Regions from separate parts of the Streptomyces sp. x-80 genome, predicted to be linked through region 1. Evidence: riboswitches for the same ligand, from Rfam matches in the RefSeq annotation. Region 1 holds a riboswitch; the other holds the start of a gene.
The links. Region 1 has a riboswitch for glycine ahead of gcvP (aminomethyl-transferring glycine dehydrogenase). Riboswitches for the same ligand answer to the same signal wherever they lie in the genome.
Positions count from the first base shown of each region.

Region 1 (7,771 bases):
GGCAGAATCTGACGCCGTCGCTCTCGCCCGAGGCGCAGGCGGCCGTCGACGCCCTCCCGCTGGGTTCGGCGCTGCTGGTCGTCCGCCGGGGTCCGAACTCCGGCAGCCGTTTCCTGCTGGACGGGGAGCTGACGACGGCGGGTCGTCATCCGCAGAGCGACATCTTCCTCGACGATGTGACGGTCTCGCGCCGCCATGTGGAGTTCCGCCGCGGTCAGGACGGTCTCTTCACGGTCGCCGACGTGGGCAGCCTCAACGGCACCTACGTCAACCGTGAGCGGATCGACTCGGTCGCGCTCGCCAACGGGGACGAGGTCCAGATCGGCAAGTACCGGCTGGTCTTCTACGCGAGCCAGCGAGGCGTCGGTATCTGACCGTCAGGGAAGGCTTATGCGCCACACACCGACAGGCGGTGCCGGTTCTGCCGGCGCCGCCTCCTCGGGCGGCAAGCCGGTGAGCATCGGTACGGTGCTCACCCAGCTGCGCGAGGAATTCCCCGAGGTCACCATCTCCAAGATCCGGTTCCTGGAGGCCGAGGGGCTTGTCGAGCCGAAGCGCACGCCCGCCGGATACCGCAAATTCACCGCGGAGGACGTCGAGCGGCTGGCGAGCGTCCTGCGGATGCAGCGGGACCACTATCTGCCGCTCAAGGTCATCCGGGAGCATCTGGACGCCCTGGAGCGCGGTGAGCAGGTGCAGCTGCCGGCTCCTGCCGCGCCCTCCCGGGATCTCGTCGAGGGTATGCACGGACCGGACGAGGAGCGGCCTACGGCGGCCCGGATCGGCCGGGCCGAGCTGCTGGTCGCCGCCGAGGTGGACGAGGCGGCACTCGCCGACTGGGAGTCGTACGGTCTCATCGTCCCCGATGCGGACGGCTCGTACGACATCGAGGCCGTCACGATCGCCCGGCTCGTCACGGATCTGGGCCGTTTCGGGCTCGAACCGCGGCATCTGCGCGCCGTGAAAGCGGCCGCGGAGCGTGAGGCCGGCCTGGTCGACCAGGTCGTGGCACCCCTTCGGCGGCACCGTAATCCGCAGACCAGGGCCCATGCCGAGGCCACCGCCAGGGAGCTGGCCACGCTGTCCGTGCGGCTCCATGCGGCACTGCTCCAGACCGCACTGCGGGTCCGCCTCCCATGAGCAAACGAGTGCCCGACTACCCAAACCGGCCGGGCACGTCCTAGGGTTGCTGTGTGAACGAGCTCGACGTCGTGGGTGTCCGGGTGGAAATGCCTTCCAGCCAACCGATCGTGCTCCTGCGGGAGGTGGGAGGCGATCGTTACTTGCCCATTTGGATCGGGCCGGGGGAGGCCACCGCCATCGCCTTCGCCCAGCAGGGCATGGTCCCTGCCAGGCCGCTGACGCACGACCTTTTCAAGGATGTGCTGGAGGCGGTGGGCCAGGAGCTGACGCAGGTCCGCATCACGGACCTGCGCGAGGGGGTGTTCTATGCCGAGCTGGTCTTCGCCAGCGGTGTGGAGGTCAGCGCGCGTCCGTCCGACGCCATAGCGCTGGCGCTGCGTACCGGAACACCGATCTTCGGTACGGACGGTGTGCTGGACGACGCGGGGATCGCGATCCCGGACGAGCAGGAGGACGAGGTGGAGAAGTTCCGTGAGTTCCTCGACCAGATCTCGCCCGAGGACTTCGGCACCAACAGCCAGTAACTCCGGCCAACGGAGCGTTTGGTTCCGGCCAACCTGGTACACCTTCCCCGTGCCGGGTCACGAGAAACCACTCGTAGGGTGATTATCACTCGGCGTGGCGAGCGCGGCGATCGTTGACGCACTCCGAGCGACTGCATACCGTCGATAGGCAGGTCCCGTCCGGGACGTGGAGGACGGAGGGCGGCGTGGCAATCACCGGCGACGGTAGGGCGGCGGAAGAGGCGTTGCCGTTCCACTCGGGTGCGGCGGCGAACCGTACACCGGCGCAGGTCGCCGCGGTGTCGGGGGATCGCGAGACGCAGACCATCGGCTACCGCGGCCCGACCGCGTGCGCGGCGGCGGGCATCACCTACCGGCAGCTCGACTACTGGGCGCGTACGGGCCTGGTGGAGCCGAGCGTCCGGCCGGCGTACGGCTCCGGAACCCAGCGGCTCTACAGCTTCCGGGACGTCGTCGTCCTGAAGATCGTCAAGCGGCTGCTGGACACCGGGGTGTCGTTGCAGAACATCCGCACCGCCGTGCAGCACCTGCGCACCCGCGAGCTCGCCGATCTGACGCGGATGACGCTCATGAGCGATGGCGCGACGGTCTACGAGTGCACCTCGCCGGACCAGGTCGTGAATCTGCTCCAGGGGGGTCAGGGCGTCTTCGGGATCGCCGTCGGCGTGGTGTGGCGGGACGTGGAGAACGCCCTGTCACAGCTGCACGGTGAGCGCGTGGACACCGGCGAGACGCTGATCGGGAAGAACCCGCACGACGAGCTGGCGCGGCGGCGCAACCGGGCGGTCTGAGCGCCTCCGAAGCGGTCCGTGGCCCGGCATCGGGCTCATTGTCAGTGGCATGCGGCAGCATCGGTGGTGTGAGACGTGCGCCGACGATCCTGCATCTGGACATGGATGCGTTCTTCGCGGCCGCCGAGCAGGCGGCCAAGCCGAGCCTGCGCGGGAAGCCCGTGGTGGTCGGCGGCGTCGGGCCGCGTGGGGTGGTCTCCACGGCGTCGTACGAGGCGCGGGTCTTCGGTGTCCGGTCGGCCATGCCGACGGCCCAGGCGCGCCGGCTGTGTCCCCACGCCGCCTACCTCAGCCCACGCTTCACCGTCTACCGCAAGGTGAGCGAGACCGTGATGGAGCTGCTGCACGCGCTGTCGCCGCTGGTGGAGCCGCTGAGCCTGGACGAGGCGTTCGTGGACCTGGAGGCGGGCGGGGTCGCGGCCGAGACCGCGGCGGTACGGGCCGTGGGGGAACAGTTGCGGCGCGATATCCGGCGCACCACGGGTCTGACGGGGTCGGTAGGGCTCGCGGGGGCCAAGATGCTGGCGAAGATCGCGTCGGAGGCGGCCAAGCCGGACGGGCTGGTGGTGATCGAGCCCGGTACCGAACGGGAGCTGCTGGGGCCGATGCCGACGCGGACGCTGCCCGGGGTGGGCCCCGCGACGGCCGAGGCGCTGCGCCGGGCCGGGATCACGACGGTCGCGGAGACGGCGGAGGCCGGCGAGGCCGAGCTGGTGCGGCTGCTGGGCAGGGCGCACGGCGCAGGGCTGTACGCGATGGCGCTGGGCCGGGACGACCGCCCGGTGGTGGCCGACCGGGATGCGAAATCCGTCTCGGTCGAGGACACCTTCGAGGTCGATCTGACCGACCGGACGCGGGTGCGGACCGAGGTGGTGCGGCTGGCCGACCGGTGTGTACAGCGGCTGCGGGCGGCCGGACGCTCCGGACGCACGGTGGTGATCAAGGTCCGTAACTACGATTTCTCGACGCTGACGCGCTCCGAGACGCTGCGCGGGCCCACCGACGACCCCGCGGTGGTGCGGGAGGCCGCCGCCCGGCTGCTGGAGACGGTGGACACCACCGGCGGGGTGCGGCTGCTGGGGGTCGGGGTGAGCGGGCTGGCCGACTTCACGCAGGAGGACCTGTTCGCCCAGCTGGCGACCGAGCGGGAGGCCGAGGAGACGGCGAAGGCGCCGCCGGTGCCGGTCGCCGGGAGCGGGGGCGAGCGAGCCGAGGAGGAGCGGCCGCGCCACTGGCATCCGGGAGCGGATGTCGTGCACGACGACTATGGCGCCGGGTGGGTGCAGGGGAGCGGGGTGGGGCGGGTGACCGTGCGTTTCGAACAGCCGTGGTCGGCGCCGGGGCGGGTGCGGACCTTCGCCGTCGAGGATCCGGAGCTGCGGCCGGGGGAGCCGCTGCCGCTGGTGGGCGGGGCGCCGTCGGAGGCTCAGTCCGGCGATCCGGCGACCCGGCCGAGGTCCTCGCCGGGGGAGGGGAAGGGGGAGTCGGAGTCGGACACCGGGGCGGAGATATCCAGCCGGTAGTGGTGGTAGAGCTGGAGCTCCTGTTCCGGCGAGAGATGCCGGCCCACGCCGAAGTCCGGGGCGTCCTTGATCAGCTTGCGGTCGTACGGGACGCGCAGACCCTCGTCGGCCAGTTCGCTCGGCTCCAGGGGGACGAACGCGTCCCGGCTGAAGAGGCCGGTGCGTACCGCCGCCCACTCCGGTTCCCCGGTGGCGTCGTCGAGGTACACCTCGTCCACGGTGCCGATCTTGGCGCCGTTCCGGTCGAATGCCTTGCGGCCGATCAGGCTCCGGGGATCGATATCGGTTTGCACGGTCCCTCCAACTGGTCGCAACTGCCGTGTGACAACTACCAAACGGCACATTTCATGCCCCGGCCACTCGAGGGATCGCCCAGATGGGGCGCTGGTAGGCTGGCGAATGGCTGTAGACCCCATGCGGGAGAGTCCTCCGTCGTCAGCGGCAGGGGGCGCCGAAGGAGCAAATCCTCCCCGGAATCTCTCAGGCACACGTACCGCATGGACGAGGTCACTCTGGAAAGCAGGGCGGGCCACGGGCGGACACCATGCCGGAACCCTTCCTCACCGACGGTGAAAGCCGGGTCGCCGCGGGCGGGCCGGTGAAGCTCTCAGGTTGAGATGACAGAGGGGGAGGCCGTCCGGGCACCAGCGCCTTGGTGCCCCTCGTAGGTCGCATTGACCAGGAGGCCCCCGCAGATGACCACCAATCGCATCTCCCTGCACGAGCTGGAGCGCGGTACCCCCTTCGAGCGCCGGCACATTGGTCCCGACCGCGAGGCGCAGGCGAAGATGCTCGCGCAGGTCGGATTCGGATCGCTGGACGAGCTCACCGACACCGCCGTACCGGACGTGATCAAGAGCGCGGAGGCGCTGGGCCTGCCGCAGGCGCGTTCCGAGGCCGAGGTCCTGGACGAGCTGCGTGGGCTCGCGGACCGCAACCAGGTCCTGTCCTCCATGATCGGACTCGGTTACTACGGCACGTTCACGCCGCCGGTGATCCTGCGCAACGTCATGGAGAACCCGTCCTGGTACACGGCGTACACGCCCTACCAGCCGGAGATCTCGCAGGGCCGCCTGGAGGCGCTGCTGAACTTCCAGACCATGGTCGCCGACCTGACCGGACTGCCCACCTCCGGCGCCTCCCTGCTCGACGAGGGCACCGCGGCGGCCGAGGCGATGGCGCTCGCCTGCCGCGTCGGCAAGGTCAAGCAGGGCGTCTTCCTGGTCGACGCGGACTGTCTGCCGCAGACCGTCGCGGTGCTCCGGACCCGCGCCGAGCCGACCGGCGTCGAGGTCGTCGTCACCGATCTGACGGACGGCATTCCCGCCGAGATCGCCGAGCGCGGGGTCTTCGGCGTGCTGCTCCAGTACCCCGGTGCCTCCGGATCGGTGCGCGACCCGCGCGCCGTCATCGCACAGGCCCATGAGCTGGGCGCGGTGGTCACCGTCGCCGCCGACCTGCTGGCGCTGACACTGCTGACCTCGCCCGGGGAGCTCGGCGCGGACATCGCCGTCGGAACCACCCAGCGCTTCGGCGTCCCGATGGGCTTCGGCGGACCGCACGCCGGGTTCATGGCCGTCCGCGAGTCGTTCGCCCGCAGCCTGCCGGGCCGCCTGGTGGGGGTCTCTGTCGACGCCGACGGCAACAGGGCGTACCGCCTGGCCCTCCAGACCCGGGAGCAGCACATCCGCCGGGAGAAGGCCACCAGCAACATCTGCACCGCGCAGGTGCTGCTCGCCGTCATGGCGGGCATGTACGCCGTCTATCACGGCCCCGACGGTCTCGCGGCCATCGCGCGGCGCACCCACCGCTACGCCACCGTCCTCGCCGAGGGACTGCGGGCCGGCGGTGTGGAGATCGTGCACGGTGCGTACTTCGACACGCTCACCGCACGGGTGCCGGGCCGGGCCGCCCAGGTCGTCGCCGCCGCCCGCGAGGCCGGCATCAACCTCCGGCAGGTCGACGCCGACCTGGTCGGCATCGCCTGCGACGAGACGACCGGACGGGCGCAGCTGGCCGGCGTCTGGCGCGCCTTCGGCGTCGAGGGCGATGTCGAGCAGCTGGACGGGGCCGCCGGCGAGGTGCTGCCGCAGGCGCTGCTGCGCACCGACGACTACCTCACGCACCCGGTCTTCCACCAGCACCGCTCGGAGACCGCGATGCTGCGCTATCTGCGCCGGCTCGCCGACCGGGACTACGCGCTGGACCGCGGCATGATCCCGCTCGGTTCCTGCACGATGAAGCTGAACGCCACCACGGAGATGGAGCCGGTCACCTGGCCAGAGTTCGGGCAGCTGCACCCGTTCGCGCCGGCCGGCCAGGCGCAGGGCTACCTGACGCTGATTCAGGAGCTGGAGGAGCGGCTGGCCACGGTCACCGGCTACGACAAGGTCTCCATTCAGCCGAACGCCGGCTCCCAGGGCGAGCTCGCGGGCCTGCTGGCCGTCCGCGCCTACCACCGGGCCAACGGCGACGACCAGCGCACCGTCTGCCTGATCCCGTCCTCCGCGCACGGCACCAACGCCGCCAGCGCCGTGATGGCCGGGATGAAGGTCGTCGTCGTCAAGACCGGTGAGAACGGTGAGGTCGACACCGACGATCTGCACGCCAAGATCGACAAGCACCGCGACGAGCTCGCGGTCCTCATGGTCACCTACCCCTCCACGCACGGCGTGTTCGAGGAGCACATCACCCAGATCTGCGCCACCGTGCACGACGCCGGTGGCCAGGTCTATGTCGACGGCGCGAACCTCAACGCGCTGGTCGGACTCGCCGAGCCGGGCAAGTTCGGCGGCGATGTCTCGCACCTGAACCTGCACAAGACCTTCTGCATCCCGCACGGCGGCGGCGGCCCCGGTGTCGGCCCGGTCGGTGTGCGCGCCCATCTGGCGCCGTACCTCCCCAACCACCCCCTCCAGCCCACCGCCGGGCCGGAGACGGGCATCGGCCCGGTCTCCGCCGCGCCCTGGGGCTCGGCCGGAATCCTGCCGATCTCCTGGGCGTACGTCCGTCTGATGGGCGGTGAGGGCCTCAAGCGCGCCAGTCAGGTCGCGGTGCTCAGCGCCAACTACATCGCCAAGCGGCTGGAGCCGCACTACCCGGTGCTCTACACCGGCCCCGGCGGTCTGGTCGCCCATGAGTGCATCATCGACGTCCGGCCGCTGACCAAGGCGACCGGTGTGAGCATCGACGATGTCGCCAAGCGGCTCATCGACTACGGCTTCCACGCGCCGACGATGTCCTTCCCGGTGGCCGGCACGCTGATGATCGAGCCGACCGAGAGCGAGGACCTGGACGAGCTGGACCGGTTCTGCGACGCGATGATCGCCATCCGTGCGGAGATCGAGAAGGTCGGCTCGGGGGAGTGGGACAAGGACGACAACCCGCTGCGCAACGCCCCGCACACCGCCGGCGCGCTCGGTGGCGAGTGGACGCACCCGTACACCCGCGAGGAGGCCGTCTTCCCGGCCGGTGTGGTGGCGGCGGAGAAGTACTGGCCGCCGGTGCGCCGTATCGACGGTGCCTTCGGCGACCGTAACCTCGTCTGCTCCTGCCCCCCGCTGACGGAGTACGACGGCTGACGTACCGTCACATATCGAGGGCCCTCGGCACGTATGCCGGGGGCCCTTTTGTCGTAGTGATCGTAGTTGTCGTACGTGGCGTCGCGGTCAGGCGGCGCTCCCTACCCGTACGGTGCCGAGCGGCCGGTGCGGGGCGATGACCTGCCCGTCCGGCAGGAGCTCACCGGTGTCCTCGAAGAGGAGGACGCCGTTGCACAGCAGGCTCCAGC
Region 1 is NZ_JAJPWM010000034.1:41,998-49,768, reverse strand. Features, by position in the region: gene ACLJWH_RS39120 (FHA domain-containing protein) at 1-374, shown strand, start outside; gene ACLJWH_RS39115 (MerR family transcriptional regulator) at 391-1,140, shown strand; gene ACLJWH_RS39110 (bifunctional nuclease family protein) at 1,194-1,667, shown strand; gene ACLJWH_RS39105 (MerR family transcriptional regulator) at 1,853-2,458, shown strand; gene ACLJWH_RS39100 (DNA polymerase IV) at 2,527-3,981, shown strand; gene ACLJWH_RS39095 (PRC-barrel domain-containing protein) at 3,885-4,274, opposite strand; glycine riboswitch at 4,389-4,487, shown strand; gene gcvP (aminomethyl-transferring glycine dehydrogenase) at 4,677-7,562, shown strand; gene ACLJWH_RS39085 (DUF5999 family protein) at 7,650-7,771, opposite strand, start outside.

Region 2 (7,771 bases), on a different contig from region 1:
CGGTCACCTCGTGAAACGTGTCACAGTGACGGGTACAGCGGGTGCTTGTCGGCGAGGGCGGTGACCCGGGCCTTGAGCGACTCGGCGTCGTACGCCGGCTTCAGCGCCTCGGCGATGATGTCCGCCACCTCGCGGAAGTCCTCGTCCTGGAAGCCACGGGTGGCCAGCGCCGGGGTGCCGATCCGCAGACCCGAGGTGACCATCGGCGGCCGCGGGTCGTTCGGGATGGCGTTGCGGTTGACGGTGATGCCGACCTCGTGGAGCCGGTCCTCGGCCTGCCGGCCGTCCAGCTCGCTGTTGCGCAGGTCGACCAGGACGAGGTGGACGTCCGTACCGCCGGAGAGGACGGAGACACCGGCCTCCGTCACATCGGACCGCATCAGCCGCTCGGCGAGGATGCGGGCGCCGTCCAGGGTGCGCTGCTGGCGCTCCTTGAACTCCTCGGTCGCCGCGACCTTGAAGGACACCGCCTTCGCCGCGATGACGTGCTCCAGCGGACCGCCCTGCTGGCCCGGGAAGACCGCCGAGTTGATCTTCTTGGCGAGCTCCTGGGTGGAGAGGATCACGCCACCGCGCGGACCGCCGAGGGTCTTGTGCGTGGTGGTCGTGACGACATGCGCGTGCGGTACGGGGGAGGGGTGCAGCCCCGCCGCGACCAGACCGGCGAAGTGCGCCATGTCGACCATCAGGTACGCGCCGACCTCGTCCGCGATCCGGCGGAAGGCGGCGAAGTCCAGCTGGCGCGGGTACGCGGACCAGCCGGCCACGATCAGCTTCGGGCGGTGCTCCTTGGCGAGCCGCTCGACCTCGTCCATGTCGACCAGGTTCGACTTCTCGTCGACGTGGTAGGGCACCACGTTGTAGAGCTTGCCGGAGAAGTTGATCTTCATGCCGTGGGTGAGGTGCCCGCCGTGCGCGAGGTTCAGGCCCAGGATGGTGTCGCCCGGCTTGATCAGCGCGAACATCGCGGCCGCGTTGGCCTGCGCGCCCGAGTGCGGCTGGACATTGGCGGCCTCGGCGCCGAAGAGCGCCTTGATCCGGTCGATGGCGATCTGCTCGACGACGTCGACGTGCTCGCAGCCGCCGTAGTAGCGGCGGCCCGGGTAGCCCTCGGCGTACTTGTTGGTGAGGACGGAGCCCTGGGCCTCCATGACGGCGACCGGAGCGAAGTTCTCCGACGCGATCATTTCGAGGGTGGACTGCTGACGGTGGAGCTCGGCGTCGACGGCGGCGGCGACGTCGGGGTCGAGCTCATGGAGGGAGCTGTTGAGAAGCGACATGAGTCTTTCCTGGAGGGTCAGGGGGCGCGAAGCGCTTCCACGTGGGCGGTGGCGGATGGCCGGCGGAGCGGTCTCAGCCGGCGGTGAAGGCGGTGTACTCGTCGGCCGTGAGCAGATCGTCCGGCTCGCCGGTGAGCTTCACCTTGAACAGCCAGCCGCCCTCGAACGGAGCGGAGTTCACCAGCGAGGGGTCGCCGACGACCTCCTCGTTGACCTCGGTGACCTCGCCGTCGACGGGCGAGTAGAGATCGCTGACCGACTTGGTCGACTCCAGCTCACCGCAGGTCTCGCCCGCCGTGACCGTCGTACCGACCTCGGGAAGGTCCACGTAGACGACGTCGCCGAGCGCGTTGGAGGCGTGCTCGGTGATGCCGACCGTCGAGACGCCCTCCGCGGCGTCCGACAGCCACTCGTGCTCCTTGCTGTAGCGCAGCTGCTGGGGGTTGCTCATGTCTTGATTCTCCTGTACGCGGTGGTGTGATCGTGAAAGGGGTCTTGCCCAGTGAGACGCGTCGGGCGCGCCGGCGCCGCCGCGCACGCGCGCGGGGGTTCGGCGCCGGGCGCTACTTCTGCCGCTTGTAGAAGGGCAGCGCGACGACGTCGTACGCCTCATGGCTGCCGCGGATGTCCACGGCGACGCCCTCGGTGCCCGGTTCGGCGTACGCCGCGTCGACATACGCGATGGCGATCGGCTTCCCGAGGGTGGGGGAGGGGGCCCCGGAGGTGACCTCGCCGATGACGGTGCCGTCGGCCGCGACGACCTCGTAGCCGGCGCGCGGCACCCGGCGGCCCTCCGCGATCAGGCCGACGAGCTTGCGCGGCGGGCTGACCTCGGCGCGCGCGGCGGCCGCCGCCAGCGCGTCCCGGCCCACGAAGGCACCGCCGTTGGTGGTCTTCTCGAACTTCACGACCCGGCCGAGGCCCGCGTCGAACGGCGTGGTCGCGGTGGTCAGCTCGTGCCCGTACAGCGGCATGCCCGCCTCCAGGCGCAGCGTGTCCCGGCAGGACAGGCCGCACGGGACGAGACCGGCGTCCTTGCCCGCCACGGTCAGCGCCGCCCACAGCGCGGCCGCGTCGGCGGGCCGCACGAACAGCTCGAAACCGTCCTCGCCGGTGTATCCGGTACGGGCGATCAGCGCGTCCACCCCGGCGACCGTACCGGGCAGACCCGCGTAGTACTTGAGGCCGTCCAGATCGGCGTCCGTCAGCGACTTGAGGATGCCGGGGGACTCGGGGCCCTGCACCGCGAGCAGCGCGTACGCGTCCCGGTCGTCGCGGATCGCCGCGTCGAAGCCGCCGGCCCGCGCGGTCAGCGCGTCCAGCACCACCTGGGCGTTCGAGGCGTTGGCGACGACCATGAACTCCAGGTCGGCGAGGCGGTAGACGATCAGGTCGTCGAGGATGCCGCCCGCCGCGTCGCAGATCATCGTGTAGCGGGCGCGGCCGGGCCTGACGCCGCCGATGTTGCCCACCAGCGCGTAGTCGAGCAGGTCGGCGGCCTGCGGGCCGGTGACGGTGATCTCGCCCATGTGGGAGAGGTCGAAGAGGCCGGCGCGGGTGCGGACGGCGACATGCTCGTCGCGCTCACTGGCGTAGCGCAGCGGCATGTCCCAGCCCGCGAAGTCGGTCATGGTCGCGCCGAGCGCGCGGTGCGTGGCGTCCAGCGCGGTACGACGGGGGGCATCAGTCATGGTTCCGGGCTCCCAGGCAAGGGTGACAAGACGTTCTCCCCATCTGTCATCGGAACCTGAGAGGTTCACCGGGAGTCCGTGACCGGAACCTGGTTTGCACCTTGGGTGGAGCCGCCCCTTCAGCCGGGCAGTGACTCGCTTTTCAGATCTGCCTCGCCCGCGCGGTATAGGGGCCTGAGAGATTCAAGGGAGGACTTGCTCCTTCGGCGCCCCGCCGTGGCGGCCGGGGACTCTCCCGCGCGGATTCAAGCGGCCGGTATGCAGTTGGCCGTGCACGGATGAGCACTCGTGTGCACGTGGCGCCGACATCATTGCACGGGATCGCCGGATGCAGGAGACCTGGCCGCCACCCCGCCCGGGACGGCGGCGGATCGGTGAATCGCCGTACCGGACATTGCCTTTTCTTTACACTCAGCGGCAGGGGACGGATCCGCTCCGGACCCCACCGGACGGGGAGGGCGAACACGGTGCACCAGGAAGCCGCCTGCGCGACCACGGCGGGAGCCGCGCCACTGCCCCCGGCCCGGCGCGCCCCCGCACCCCCGGCCGCCGGCGGACCCGCGGACGGCGCCGGGGTCCTGGACCTGAGGGGACTGCGCGCGGCCCGGCGCGCGGCCGGACTGCGCTTCCCCGCGGGCGCCCTCGTGGTGTTCTCCGGTCTGCCCGGCAGCGGCAAGAGCACCCTGATGCGCCGCGCCGTACCGCCCCTGGACCGGCGCGGCAGGGCGGTGCACCGCATCGACTCGCAGGACGTCCGCGCCCGCTGGGCGCGCGGCCGGCTGCGCCCGCTGCCGTACGTCCTCTACCGGCCGCTGGTCCGGGCCGCCCACTACCTCGCGCTGCGCCGCGCGCTGCGCTCCGGCGGCAGCGTGGTGGTGCACGACTGCGGGACGCTGGTGTGGGTGCGGCGCTGGATCGCGCGGGCGGCCGGCCGCGGCGGCCGCGGGCTGCATCTGGTGCTGCTCGATGTGCCGCCCGAGGCGGCGCGGTCCGGCCAGCGGGCCCGGGGGCGCGGCGTCTCCCGGTACGCCTTCGCCCGGCACCGCAGGGCGGTGGGCAGGCTGCTCGGCGCGGCGGAGGCGGCCCGGCTGCCGGCCGGCTTCGCCTCGGCGGTGCTGCTGGACCGGCGGGCGGCCCGCGCGCTGGAGACGGTCACCTTCGAATAGCGGCGGCCGCGCGCCGCGGTGTCCGGCTCCGTGACCGCGCGCCCGGCGCGGCCGTCCGCGCCCGTCCGTCGTCGGCGCACCCCGCCACCAGCCGCTAGGGTCGTTGGCCAGACAGCGCGGCCGGGAACGGGTGGATGGACATGAACTTTCAGGAGCAGGGGATACCGCAACTGGCGTGGCCCGCGAACGAGCTCGAAGAGGTGCTCTCGGCATCGCTCGGGCACCCGGGCGCGGGCGGCCGGATCGTCGAGGTGCTGGGCCGCAGCCGGGTGTGGGTGCCGCTGCCCCATGGCGGCGGTCCGGACAGCGCGGGCCCCGGGGCCGCCGGCCTCGATCTGCCGACCCTCGGGATCGACGGCGTGGCGTACGTCCCGGTCTTCAGCTCCGAGCAGGAGTTCCGGCGGGTCGTCGGACCGCAGATGTCCTTCGCCGTCGCGCCCGCCCAGGAGTTCGCCCGCGGGCTGCCGCCGCAGCTCGGTATCGCGGTCAACCCCGACGGCACGGTCGGCGTCCCGCTGCCGCCGCCCGCGGTGGCGGAACTCTGCCGGACGGGGCGCACGGAAGCGGACGGCCCGGCGACCGGCGGGCGGGTGCGGCTCTTCGAACCGGACTGGCAGGACGAGCCGGTGGACTTCCTGGCCGCGGCGGGACTGGAGTTCTCCGCCGCCGGTTTTGTCCTGACTGCCCGGCGTGCCCTGGCCAGCGTCGAGGGCGACACGCCCGCGCTGTTCGTCGGCGTCGAGGTCGAGACGGCCCCTGAGGCGCTGCACGACGGCACCGCCCACCAGGCGGTCCTGACGGCGCTGGGCCGGGCGCTCGGAGCGGTGCCGGTGCCGTGGCCCGTGCAGCTGGTGATGCTGGACATCGCGCAGGGCGACCCGGTCGCCGACCGGATGCTGGAGCGGGTGCGGCCCTTCTACTCCCGGGACCACTCGTAAGCTGGTTGGATGACGGGCGGGCGCACCCCACGTGCCCTGCCGAAGAAGGGACGGACCACGTGAGCGCGGGTGCGCATCAGGGAGCCGCGGCGGCCGGGCAGGTCGAGCAGATGCTGCAACAGGTCGCGCCCGGCCGGTACGACGCCTACGAAGCGCTGCTGCACGCTCTCGCCGCCGGCCGGGTCTGGATGCTCCTGTGGCACGGCCGGGCCGGGATGCCCGACGCGCAGTACGGAAACATGGAGGTCGAAGGGCTCGGCTACGCGCCGTGCGTGACCTCCGAGCCCGAACTCGCCGCCTCCGGCTGGAACCGTGACCACGAACTCGTCACCGGCCCCGACATCGCCGCCGCGCTCTTCCCCGACCGCTGGGGGCTGTGGCTGAACCCGCACGCCCCCGGCGGCGGCGTCGGCATCCCGTGGCTGGATCTGCGCCGGATCGCCGGGGGTCTCGACCGGCTGCCCGCCGGACCGCTGCGGATCACCGAACCAGCCCTTGACATCCCGCAGTTCTATGCCCTCTTGGTCCAAAATGCCCACCGGACGCCCGCTGTGCGGTCGTTGCGCCGGGCTTGGGTGCAGCCTGCCCTCGGTGTCCCATATCTGGCGATCGGGCTGGATCTGTACGACACCGGTCAAGTCGCCGTGGATGCGGTGCGGTTGATGATCCAGCAGTCCATCGGGGCGGTTCCGGACGGTTTGCCCGTATCGACCGTCGCGATGAACGACGAGTACGACCCCGTCGGGATGTGGATGCGGGCCTCGGCGCGCCCGTTCTTCGACCGCGATGACTACGGCCGGCCCGCCGGCCAGGCCCCCGCCCCGTCCTACGGCTACGGATACCCGCGCCCCTACTGACGCGGGCCGCCGCCGCGGCGCGCCGCTTCGGGGTAATTCGCCCCGAGCGCCCAGTGGTTGAGTTTCCCTCCCATGGTCGATACGTCCGCTGAGCCGCCTCAGTTGTCCGGATATCGGAACCCCCGGACCACATCACAGTTGCGCATCCATTCACCGTCAGGTCTGGTGACTGATCGCGAATCCGATGAAGACTCCCGCAAGCACAGGGTTTAAACCCGGAGTGCGAACGCCATGCAGACAGGCGTTGCGGGTATCTGCGAACTTCCGTTGTGCGAACTTTCGTGGTGCCCCGGACGACTTGCCAGAGTGATGTGAACCAGGCCGCTACCGCGGCGGGCATGGGCCGGCCACCGTCGGCCGAGAGGGGTCAAAGGCACCGTGACCGCACCGATCGAGACCACCGGGGCGGCTGCCGAGGCGCAGCCGGAAGCGGTGCTTCAGGGCGTCGAGAAAAAGCGGATCGAGGGGCGCTCGCTCGGCCAGATCGCCTGGCTGCGCTTCCGACGCGACAAGATCGCCGTGGCCGGCGCCGTCGTCGTCGTCCTGCTCATCGCGATCGCCGCACTCTCCCGCCCCCTCCAGGCCCTGCTGGGCCTGGACCCGAACAGCCCGAACCAGGCGCTGATCGACCCCAACACCACACTGCCCAAGGGCGATTTCGGCGGCATGAGCGCCGACCACCCACTGGGCGTGGACCCCAAGTTCGGCCGTGACCTGCTGGCCCGTGTGCTGGAGGGCTCCTGGGTCTCGCTGATCGTCGCCTTCGGGGCGACCCTGCTGTCCGTGGCGATCGGCACCGTCCTCGGTGTGGTCGCGGGCTTCTACCGCGGGCGGGTCGACGCGGTCATCAGCCGGCTGATGGACGTCTTCCTGGCGTTCCCGCTGCTGCTGTTCGCCATTGCGATCTCCGCCTCGCTCCAGGGCGGTGCGTTCGGGCTGAGCGGTCTGCCGCTGCACCTCGGAGTGCTGATCTTCGTGATCGGCTTCTTCAACTGGCCCTATATGGGCCGCATCGTGCGGGCCCAGACGCTGTCGCTGCGCGAGCGGGAGTTCGTGGACGCGGCTCGCGGTATGGGTGCGCGCGGCCCCTTCATTCTCTTCCGGGAACTGCTGCCCAACCTGGTGGGCCCGATCGTCGTCTACTCGACGCTGCTGATCCCCTCCAACATCCTCTTCGAGGCGGCCCTCAGCTTCCTCGGCGTCGGTATCCAGCCGCCCCAGGCATCCTGGGGCGGCATGCTCAACCAGGCGGTCAAGTTCTACGAGGTCGACCCTCAGTACATGATCGTCCCCGGTCTCGCCATCTTTGTCACCGTGCTCGCGTTCAACCTGCTCGGTGACGGTCTGCGGGACGCGCTGGACCCGCGCAGCCGCTGACGCCTGCCGGGCATCTGCCCAGAAGCTTCCACCAGTTTTCAGCTTTTCCGGACTTTTGAACGGTTTCGACGGTTTCAACGGTTCTCGACGAACGAAGGGGACACAGACCATCATGCGAAGGTCAGCTCCGGTCGCGGCGATAGCGGCCATCACCAGTACCGGCCTCTTGCTGGCCGGTTGCAGCGGGGGCGGCGGCTCCAGCAGCGGCGGGTCCGCGAAGGCGAACGCCGCCACCCAGGGGATCGTCAACGTCTCGGACGAGAAGGGCGGCACGCTCAACTACGAGATGAGCGACGCGCCCGAGTCCTTCGACCCGGGCAACACGTACTACGCCTTCGTCTACAACTTCAGCCGCCTCTACGCGCGTTCGCTGACGACCTTCAAGCCGGGCCCCGGTCCGAAGGGCAACGAGCTGACCCCCGACCTCGCCGAGTCGATGGGCAAGCCGAGCGACGGCGGCAA
Region 2 is NZ_JAJPWM010000011.1:65,946-73,716, forward strand. Features, by position in the region: gene glyA (serine hydroxymethyltransferase) at 21-1,280, opposite strand; gene gcvH (glycine cleavage system protein GcvH) at 1,354-1,731, opposite strand; gene gcvT (glycine cleavage system aminomethyltransferase GcvT) at 1,844-2,971, opposite strand; glycine riboswitch at 3,124-3,219, opposite strand; gene ACLJWH_RS22720 (AAA family ATPase) at 3,439-4,137, shown strand; gene ACLJWH_RS22725 (enhanced serine sensitivity protein SseB) at 4,278-5,075, shown strand; gene ACLJWH_RS22730 (enhanced serine sensitivity protein SseB C-terminal domain-containing protein) at 5,135-5,932, shown strand; gene ACLJWH_RS22735 (ABC transporter permease) at 6,311-7,309, shown strand; gene ACLJWH_RS22740 (ABC transporter substrate-binding protein) at 7,422-7,771, shown strand, end outside.
Region 2: another riboswitch for glycine. It lies ahead of gcvT (glycine cleavage system aminomethyltransferase GcvT); the one in region 1 lies ahead of gcvP (aminomethyl-transferring glycine dehydrogenase).